DNA from 4 places in the Actinoplanes sp. NPDC051475 genome. Region 1 is predicted to be linked to each of the others. Evidence: riboswitches for the same ligand, from Rfam matches in the RefSeq annotation. Region 1 holds a riboswitch; each other region holds the start of a gene.
The links. Region 1 has a riboswitch for cyclic di-AMP ahead of AB0368_RS05285 (hypothetical protein). Riboswitches for the same ligand answer to the same signal wherever they lie in the genome.
Positions count from the first base shown of each region.

Region 1 (2,193 bases):
CTGCTGCCCGACGCGATGCCACCGAAGCCGCCCCGGTCGGCCGCGAAGTCGCAGGCCCGGCCCTGGGGATGCTCACCGCTGTTCTGGTGGCGGAAGCAGGCGACGAAATGGGTGAAGCCGTCGGCCTTGGCCTCCTTCATGGCGTGCAGCGTCCGCGGGGTGATGCACCCGGTGGTGGTCGGGTCGTTGACGGTGCAGGACTCATTCGGTAGCGAGCCGTCGGAGTTGCGGGGCGCGGCGGCGGCGCGTGAGCTGGAGCCCCCGCCGGTGGAGCCGCTGCCACCACCGTCGTCCGCGGCCGTCGTGGTGGCGTTGTGTGCCTTCAGCGCGCCCTCGGCCTGCGTCTTGCGCTTGGCCATGATGGTGAGCTGCTTCTGCTGGTCGCGGATCGACGCGTCGATCGCCAGCTTCGCCTGCTCCTGCCGGGCCCGTGCGTCCTTCAGGTCGCGGATCGCGCGGTCCTGCTTCACCGCGACCGTCTCCAGGGTCTGGGCCCGGTCCAGCATGCTGCCGGTGGAGTCGGCGGTGAGCAGGGCGGTCATCGGGCCCAGCCGGCCGGTCCGGTACGACCTGCGCACGATCTCGTCGAGCGCGCCCTGCTTGGGGCCGAGCTCGGTGTCGATCTCCTTGAGCTTGGCGACGAGCTCCTGCTGGCGCTTCTTCGAGCGGTCGAGCGCCTCCTTGGCTTCGACGAAGCCCTTCGACGCCGCCTCGAGCTGCTCGACGAGGGACTTGGAGCCGCCCTCCCCGTCGTCGCCGGAATCTCCCGGCGCGGCGAGCGGGCGGGGCGCCGCGGTGGCCGCGGCCGGGGCGACGAGCGCCAGCCCCGAGGTGGCGACGAGGACCGCGAGCAGGGTCGCTAATCGCCGGCGGACAGGGTCGAGCCTCACGTGCGTTCCTTCCGTCGGCCGCCGGTCGGGTTAGCTGACGGGTTCGGGACGGAAGTGATCCCTACCGCAGGAGCTGCGGATTCACCCCATTACCGGATGGGTCCCCGGCTCGCCTTTCGGCGATTAGGCGGCGGTTCCGTGATGGAACCGTGACGAACGATACCCACGGTTTTCCGCAATCGACAGGTGTCGCACTCTGTGCGGTCATCCGAACACACGGCGTCAGTTTCCGCGGGCTGTCATTCCATCGAGTGGTAACGCAAAGTCGTTGGGAGGTAACGCTTTTGCCGATGTCGCGCCCGGTGATGAGCGGCCCGGAGTCAGGTAAGCTTTCCGCCGGTCACTGCCAAGGAAGGCACCGCCCCCAAGGTGCCGGCAGACCACCGCTCAATCGCCGTGAGGCGAATCGGGGAACCACCTGGTAATGGGGTGAATCCGCTGAACAAGCGGTAGGGATCGCTTCCGTCCCGAACCCGTCAGCTAACCCGGTCGGCGGCAACACGGAAGGAAACTGGATGACGGCAAGACCCCGCCGGTGGCTGGTCCTCGCCCTGGCATCGCTCACTGCGGTCACCCTGATCGCAGCCCCCGGCGCGCCCGCGAGTGCGGCGCCGGGCGGCGGGAACTCGTCGACTGCCGACGACGGCGACGACAATCCCATGCTCAACGACGTGCTGGACAACACGGGCCGGCGCTACCTGGCGGCCAAGTCGGCGGTCGCGAAGTCGACCAAGAGCCAGCTGGCCCTCGCCCTCAAGGTCAAGGACGCGGAGGCCACGCGGGACGCCCTGCTGCCCGAGGTGGGCGCGGTGGCGGCGCAGCAGTACCGCACGGGCGGCCTCACCACCATGGGCTTCCTGCTCAACGTCCGCTCGCCCGACGCGTTCATCGACAAGGCGGTCTCGCTCGAGGAGATCAACGACCTCAACGACAACAAGCTGCGCCAGCTCGACGCTGCCATCAACGACGTCGCCACCGCGAAGGCGCGCCTCGACCAGGAGGTCAAGGCGCAGAAGCAGAACCTCGAGCTGATGACGAAGCAGAAGGAGTCCGCCGAGAAGGCCCTCGACCTGGTCGGCGGCAAGACGGTGACCGGCGGCTTCGTGCTGGCCAAGTCCCGGGTGGCGGCGCCCGCGCCCCGCAACGCGGACGGGGAGTTCGGCCCGCTGCCGTGCAACGTCGACGACCCGACCACGAGCGGCTGCATCACGGCGCGCACGCTGCACATGTACCAAGAGGTGAAGAAGGCCGGATTCAACCGCTTCGTAGGTTGTCACCGCGACGGCGGCCCGTTCGAGCACCC
Region 1 is NZ_JBFAZZ010000002.1:164,484-166,676, forward strand. It holds gene AB0368_RS05285 (hypothetical protein) at 1-890, opposite strand, end outside; cyclic di-AMP (ydaO/yuaA leader) riboswitch at 894-1,030, opposite strand; cyclic di-AMP (ydaO/yuaA leader) riboswitch at 1,265-1,401, shown strand; gene AB0368_RS05290 (hypothetical protein) at 1,406-2,193, shown strand, end outside.

Region 2 (2,193 bases), on a different contig from region 1:
TCGACCCCTCGATGCTGACCGCCGCCATCGAGGCGGCCCGGAGGGAATCGGCCGCCGGGTCGTGACCGCGCTGCTGCTCGGCGCGCTGGGCCTGACCCTGTCGCTGGCCGTGCCGGGGATCCTGGCCGCCGCGCGGTGGCCGGGCCGGGCGCCGGCAGCCGCGGTGGCCCTCTGGCAGAGCATCACCCTGACCGGCATCCTCTGCGCCCTGGGTGTCGTCCTCGCCGGTCCGCAGGAGCTGGTCGGCGCGCTGGGCTCGGGCCGGCCGGCGGGGGCGGCCGCCCTGGTCGCGGCCCTGGTGGTGGCGGCCGTGATCATCGTCCGGCTGCTCGTCTCGCTTGCCGGGGTGACCTACCGCTCGCGGACCCGCCGCGCCCGGCACCGCATGCTCGTGGACCTCCTCGACGACGCCGAACGCCATGGCGAGCTGCCGGCCGAGGTGCCGCACGGGCTGCGGGTGCTCGACGGCCCGCTGCCGTTCGCGTACTGCCTGCCGGGCCGCAACCCCCGGGTGGTGGTCAGCGGGGGAGCGCTGCGCGTGCTCGACCGTGCGCAGGTGGCCGCCGTCATCGCACACGAGCAGGCGCACCTGCGGCACCGGCACGACCTCGTGCTGGAGTCTTTCACCGCGTTCTATCGTGCGGTCCCGCGGCCGCTGCGCAGCCGGGCGCCGCTGGACGCCGTGCACCTGCTGCTCGAGATGGTCGCCGACGACGCGGCCCGGCGCCGCTGCGGGGCGGAGCCGTTGCGCACCGCCCTGTCGGTGCTCAGCGACGCGGTGAGCCCGGACGTGCCCGCGGAGGCCGGCGGCGATGCCGGCGAGGAGCGGCGCCGCCGGCTTGAGCGGCTGGCCGGGACGGACGGCAGATCTCCGATGTGGACCGTCCTGGCGGTACTGATGACAGTGAGTTTGCTGGTGTTACCCACAGTGATCCTGGTGGTGCCCTGGCTGGGGCGTGCGCTCACCGCGTGGCCGCTTTAAGTCTTTCTTAATCACGGTCGGTCACTAGGCGTTGTGCGTTAAGTGTCCTGACATCGCCGTGTTTAGTTCTGCCGTCATCGGGAGTACGGTGGGGCCCGGCTCGTCGGTCCCCCTTCGCCCGAACCGGGCGAACCGGCGCGTCACCGCCTAATCGTGCATCACGAACCGGGGACCCAGGCATCTGGGGTGAAGCCGCGGCACCATCGCGGCCGGGCGCGCTTCCCGTCCGAACCCGACAGCTAACCCGGTCGGCGGCCGAGGGAAGAAAGGACACTGCACCTTCGTGAAACGGATTGCGGCGCGCCGCGCCACGATTCTGCGCGGTCTGCTCGGTGTCGTCGCCGCGGTCGGCGTGCTGCTGGTACCCACCGCGGCCCACGCGACCCCGTCGCCCTCGAGCATCGAGAAACAGATCGACGAGCAGTGGGACAAGCTCGAGTCGATCATCGAGCAGTACAACGACGTGCACAATCAGCTGATCAAGAACCGGGCCCAGCTCAAGAAGATCAACGACCGGCTGGAGCCCCTCCAGCTGGAGGTGGATCTGGCCATGTCGCACGTGGGTGGCATGGCGGCCGACGCGTACAAGCAGGGCTCGCCCGGTGCGGTGGAGGCCATGGTCGTCAGTGGCTCGCCGACCGGCCTGACCGAGAAGCTCACGTTTCTCGACCAGATCGCCCGCCACCAGCGCCAGCAGGTGGCCGGGGCGGCGCAGCTCCGCGACAAGTACGCGCAGGACAAGGCGGCCCTGGTGACCCTGACCGACGCCGTGGCGGTCCGCGACAAGGACCTCGGCACGCGGAAGAAGGAGATCCAGAAGAAGGTCGACGCCTTGCAGAAGCTGCGGATCAAGGCGTACGGCTCGGCGGGTGCGAACGACGGCCCGCTGCGCACCGGTCCCTGCCCGGTGAGCTACACCAACGACAAGGGCGGGCGCGCGGCGCAGAAGGCGTGCGACCTGATCGGCAAGCCGTACATCTTCGGGTCGGAGGGGCCGGGCGGTTACGACTGCTCGGGTCTCACCAAGGTGGCGTGGGCCTCCGTGGGGGTGCACCTGGAGCACTTCACGGGTGACCAGATCCACGAGGGCCGGGCCGTCAGCCGCAGCGAACTGCAACCGGGTGACCTGATCTTCTACGGCAGTCCGGTGCACCACGTGGGCATCTACGTGGGCGGCGGCATCATGGTGCACGCACCCCACACGGGTGACC
Region 2 is NZ_JBFAZZ010000001.1:822,975-825,167, reverse strand. It holds gene AB0368_RS03840 (BlaI/MecI/CopY family transcriptional regulator) at 1-65, shown strand, start outside; gene AB0368_RS03835 (M56 family metallopeptidase) at 62-982, shown strand; cyclic di-AMP (ydaO/yuaA leader) riboswitch at 1,117-1,251, shown strand; gene AB0368_RS03830 (NlpC/P60 family protein) at 1,266-2,193, shown strand, end outside.
Region 2: linked by a shared signal. The riboswitch ahead of AB0368_RS03830 (NlpC/P60 family protein) and the one ahead of AB0368_RS05285 (hypothetical protein) in region 1 are both predicted to bind cyclic di-AMP.

Region 3 (2,193 bases), on a different contig from region 1:
GAGCACTCGCTGACCGAGGTCGCGTCGCGGTTCTCGCTCTCCCGCGAGCGCATCCGCCAGCTCGAGATCCAGGCCCTGGGCCGGCTGCGTGAGCTGGCCCGCGCCGAAGGCCTTCAGGCCGCGTAACCACTTCCCCCAACAACGCCGAAGGCCGGTGCCCCTCGCGGGACACCGGCCTTCTGTCGTGCCGGGGCGCGTGATCAGGTCACGCGGCCGTAGCCGTACGGGGTCATGATGTCGATCGTGCGATGCTTCACCGGCTCACCGGCCCGTGAGGCGTCGATGATCTTCCCGCCGCCGACGTAGAGCGCGACGTGCCCGAGGTTGCGGTAGAAGACCAGGTCGCCGGGTTCGAGCTGGGACCGGCTGATCCGCCGGGTGGCGCTGTACTGGGCCGCGGCGTTGTGCGGCAGTGACTTGCCCGCCTGACTCCAGGATCGCGAGGTCAGGCCCGAGCAGTCGTACGTGCCGAGCCCGTCGGCGCCGTACTCGTACATCTTGCCGATCTGGGCGAAGGCGAACCGGACCACGACGCCGGCCTCGCCGGAGACCGACGGGACGTTGCCGGTGTAGCTCGAGCCCTTCTCGGTCGCCCGGCCGTACGCTGCCTTGCGCATGGCGTACAGGTCCTTGAGCTGGCCCTCGATCTTCTTCTTGCGGGCGGCGAGCTCGTTGACCTCCGCGGTCTGCTTCACCTGAGTCGTCTTCAGTGCGGCCTGACGCTCGTTGTAGTTCTGCGTCGTGGCCGTGTACGTGTCGATGTCACGCTGCCGGTTGCGCGACAGCTGCTCGAGGATGGACATCCGGTCCATCAGGTTGCTGCTGCCCTCCAGCACGACGTTCATCGTGCCGACCTTGCCGGTCTTGTACGCGGACGCCGCGATGACGTTCATCTGCGCGCCGGCGGCCTGGAGGGCCTCCTTGGCGGGTGCGAGTGACGCGGCGAGCTTCGTCTCGTCGTCCTTCGTCTTCTTCAAGCTGATCTTCATCTTGTTGTAAGACTCGACGACGTCCTCGAGCTGGTTCGACGCCTTCTCGATCTTCTTGTTGATGTCACCGGTCGAGGGCGCCGCGTGTGCAGCCGGCGCGACGGTGCCGGTGATCACGATCGCCAGGGCGGCGACCACCATGGTGCGTAGCCTCGTTCGGGCGTGTGGCAACGGTACGTGGCCTTTCTTCCGCTGGGCCGCCTACCGGGTTAGCTGACGGATTCGGGCGGGAAGAAGGCCCTACCGCTGACGCGGATTCACCCCGGATGCTGCTTCGGTGGTTCCCCGGCTCGCCGAGACGGTCGCGGCGAGCCCCGGGGGATGGGGTCACCGTTACCGCCGTCGAGGGATTCGGCGGCGCTGGCCGGCGCCACTTGAGGGTATGGCTGCGGACCGGACCAACCGCATCAACTTATCGGCGATCTCAATTAACACAAGAGCCGGAAGAGTGACTTGCGCCAATTATCACAAATATGGGAATGATCCCGATAACGGGCTGCGATTCAACGCTTTCGCAGCGTGACCCTTCTATTTCTGCGCCATCGCGGGCGGGGTGTCCATCCCCTGGACGGCCCACTTGTGGGAGACGACCCGCTCGGCCCAGAACGAGAAGAAGGGGATCGTGCCGGCGAGCATCACCAGCAGCATCCTCCCGAGCGGCCAGCCGGCCCGGCGGCTCAGGTCGAAGGTGGCGACGAGGTAGATCATGTAGAGGAAACCGTGGACGGGTCCGACGGCCGCGACCACCGTGTCGTTGTGGCCGGCGTACTTCAGCGGCATGCCTACCAGCACGAGCACGATGAGGACCACGCCGACGATCCAGGCGATGATCCGGTAGCGGGTGAGGGCTCCCTGCACGGTCCACGTCCTTCTACTTGGTGCTGCTCTTGCGTCCGGGGTAGTCGCCGGGCCGGGCGCCGGGGTGGGCGTTGAGCCAGGCGAGGTAGTCGTTGTAGGCGTCCAGTTCGGGGTCGTCGGCGGGCATCGGCTGCGCGCCCACCGGCACGCGTACCGGCCGGCGCACCGTCACGGGCGTGTCGCCGCCGAGCGCTGCCGCCGGGGCCTCGGCGGGCTCCTCGGGCGCCTGCGGGCCGGCTCGGAGCTCCTGCTGCACCTCGCGCACCCACAGGAAGACCACGAAGAGGGCGAAGACCGGCCACTCGAAGGTGTAGCCCCAGCTGAGCGTGTTGCCGCCGGTGGCGCG
Region 3 is NZ_JBFAZZ010000019.1:56,905-59,097, forward strand. It holds gene AB0368_RS31820 (sigma-70 family RNA polymerase sigma factor) at 1-126, shown strand, start outside; gene AB0368_RS31825 (NlpC/P60 family protein) at 201-1,130, opposite strand; cyclic di-AMP (ydaO/yuaA leader) riboswitch at 1,173-1,309, opposite strand; gene AB0368_RS31830 (DUF3817 domain-containing protein) at 1,518-1,847, opposite strand; gene AB0368_RS31835 (hypothetical protein) at 1,861-2,193, opposite strand, start outside.
Region 3: linked by a shared signal. The riboswitch ahead of AB0368_RS31825 (NlpC/P60 family protein) and the one ahead of AB0368_RS05285 (hypothetical protein) in region 1 are both predicted to bind cyclic di-AMP.

Region 4 (2,193 bases), on a different contig from region 1:
CACGCCCTCGTCCTCGACCGTCCACTGCGCCTGCGGCCGGCGCAGCGGGCATCCCGTGCACCACCAGTCGCCCTGGGCCCGGTTGATGGGGGAGCCGCACTCGGGGCAGACCCACGAGTCGTCGGTCCAGCGCTGGCCCGCGCTGAACCAGACGACGTGAGCCGTGTTCACGGCCGCCCAGACCACCATCGGGTCGTCGGCGTTCGCGACCACGTGCACGTCCGGGTGGGCGGCGAGGGCGGTGCGCCACATCTGCGCCATCATCGCCACCTCCTTCGCCCGGTCGAGCTGGTCGCGGGAGAGGTTGAGGAGGGCCACCACGCGGGGGGTCGTCTCCTCGATGACCCGGGCGAGGTAGTGCTCGTCGACCTCGAGCACGGCGAACGGGGTGGAGCCCGCCTTCGCCAGCGCGGAGGTGTGCCCGGTGGGCATGTTGGCGCCGAACGAGTTGGTGGCGACCGGGCCCAGGACGCCCAGTGCCGCGGCCGTGAACCGGGTCGTGGTCGTCTTGCCGTTGGTGCCGGAGACAAGGGCGATGGCCCGGCCCGCGGCGAGGTTCCGCAGCAGGTCGGGATCGATCTTGAGGCCGATCCAGCCGCCGATCACCGATCCGTCGCCGCGTCCCGCGGCCCGCGAGAGGGCCGCCGCCGTGCGCGAGACGGAGCTCGCGACCTTGGCCCGCAAGGGCATCTTCCCGTCCGTCACGGCGACGAGGGTACCGGAAACGGACACTACGTCGAGTGGCGCCGGGTGCGACGCCGCCCGCGGTCACCGGTGCGGGGGGCGGCTCCGCCGAAAGGTTGATCGGGATAGGTCGTCCGTTGCCGTGTTTGGGCCGGTGGGGATGTTTGCGGGGGCATTCGCCCGACCTGTGCGCCGTCCTTGATCGCACCGCCCGCGGCTTTTTGTGTGTTCTGTTTCACCCGTAACCTTCAGCTGTCCGTAAGCATTACTGCGCGTAGCGTGGCGGCATTTGTCACAGGTGGATCACAAATCGGACACTGTCCACTGTGCCAAATACGAAGAGTCACGAGGGGCCGCCCCACGGTGGATCGAGAAATCGGGTAGGCAGGGTGGGCCGGTGAGCGACCGCCCACCGCTCGCACTGCACGGATCACGCCGAGCCCTGCCCCGGTCCGTACGGTGCGACCACGAAGCAAGTGAACGACCATAAAGGCATACGGGGGCAGGGACGGGGGACCCATTTCCGGTCCATCGGGTCGCAGGACCCGGGGGACCTCGGGGTGAAGCCGCCACCGGCGGCCGGGCATCCTTCCCGCCCGAACCCGACAGCTAACCTCGCAGGCGTGCCGGAGGGATATCTCTACCGTGCACGAACGCAGTTCGAGCCGGGGCCGCCGCATGTCCGTCGGCACCGGAACCGTCGCACTGTCCCTGGGTCTCTGCCTCTGCGCCGGCCAATTGGTCGCGACGCCGGCAGCATCCGCCGCCCCGATCACGGCGGCCGCTGCCGCGAAGGTGAAGCCGAAGGTCACCGCTTCGTACAACAAGCGGACGGTGTCCTGGGGTTCCAAGGTCCGGGTCACCACCAAGCTGATGAATCCGCGGACCGGCAAGAAGGTGGTCCATGGTTGGGTCCGCCTGCAGTCCAAGATCAACGGCAAGTGGAAGACCTGGCAGAACAAGCACGTGACGACCGGGACCGTCGTCTTCAACACCCAGCCCGGCAAGACCGTCTGGTTCCGTACGTACTACGGCGGTTCGCGGGGCATGGTGCCCAGCGCCAGCAAGCCGGTCAAGATCACGGTCAGGACCAGCGGCGCGAAGATCCTCGCCGAGGCCAAGAGGCACAAGGGCGCGCTCTACAAGTACGGCGCGGCCGGCCCCAAGCGCTTCGACTGCTCGGGTTACACCTTGTACGTCTACAAGAAGGCGGCGGGCAAGAAGCTGCCGCACAAGGCGAACTCGCAGCAGCACTACGGCAAGGGCGTCAGCAAGGGCAGCAAGCAGGCCGGCGATCTCCTCGTCTTCCGGTCCGGGTCCTACGGCACCCACGCCGCCATCTACGCGGGCGGCGGTTACATGTGGGCCTCCCCGCACACCGGTGCCCGGGTGCAGAAGCAGAAGATCTACGGCAGCAACTACGTCGTCCGGCGCATGGTCTGACGACAATGCAATAAGCAGTACGGCGGCACACGACAGTTCAGTGGGGCGCGACCCGGTTCGGGTCGC
Region 4 is NZ_JBFAZZ010000011.1:168,765-170,957, forward strand. It holds gene AB0368_RS23160 (MurT ligase domain-containing protein) at 1-690, opposite strand, end outside; cyclic di-AMP (ydaO/yuaA leader) riboswitch at 1,156-1,323, shown strand; gene AB0368_RS23165 (NlpC/P60 family protein) at 1,330-2,127, shown strand.
Region 4: linked by a shared signal. The riboswitch ahead of AB0368_RS23165 (NlpC/P60 family protein) and the one ahead of AB0368_RS05285 (hypothetical protein) in region 1 are both predicted to bind cyclic di-AMP.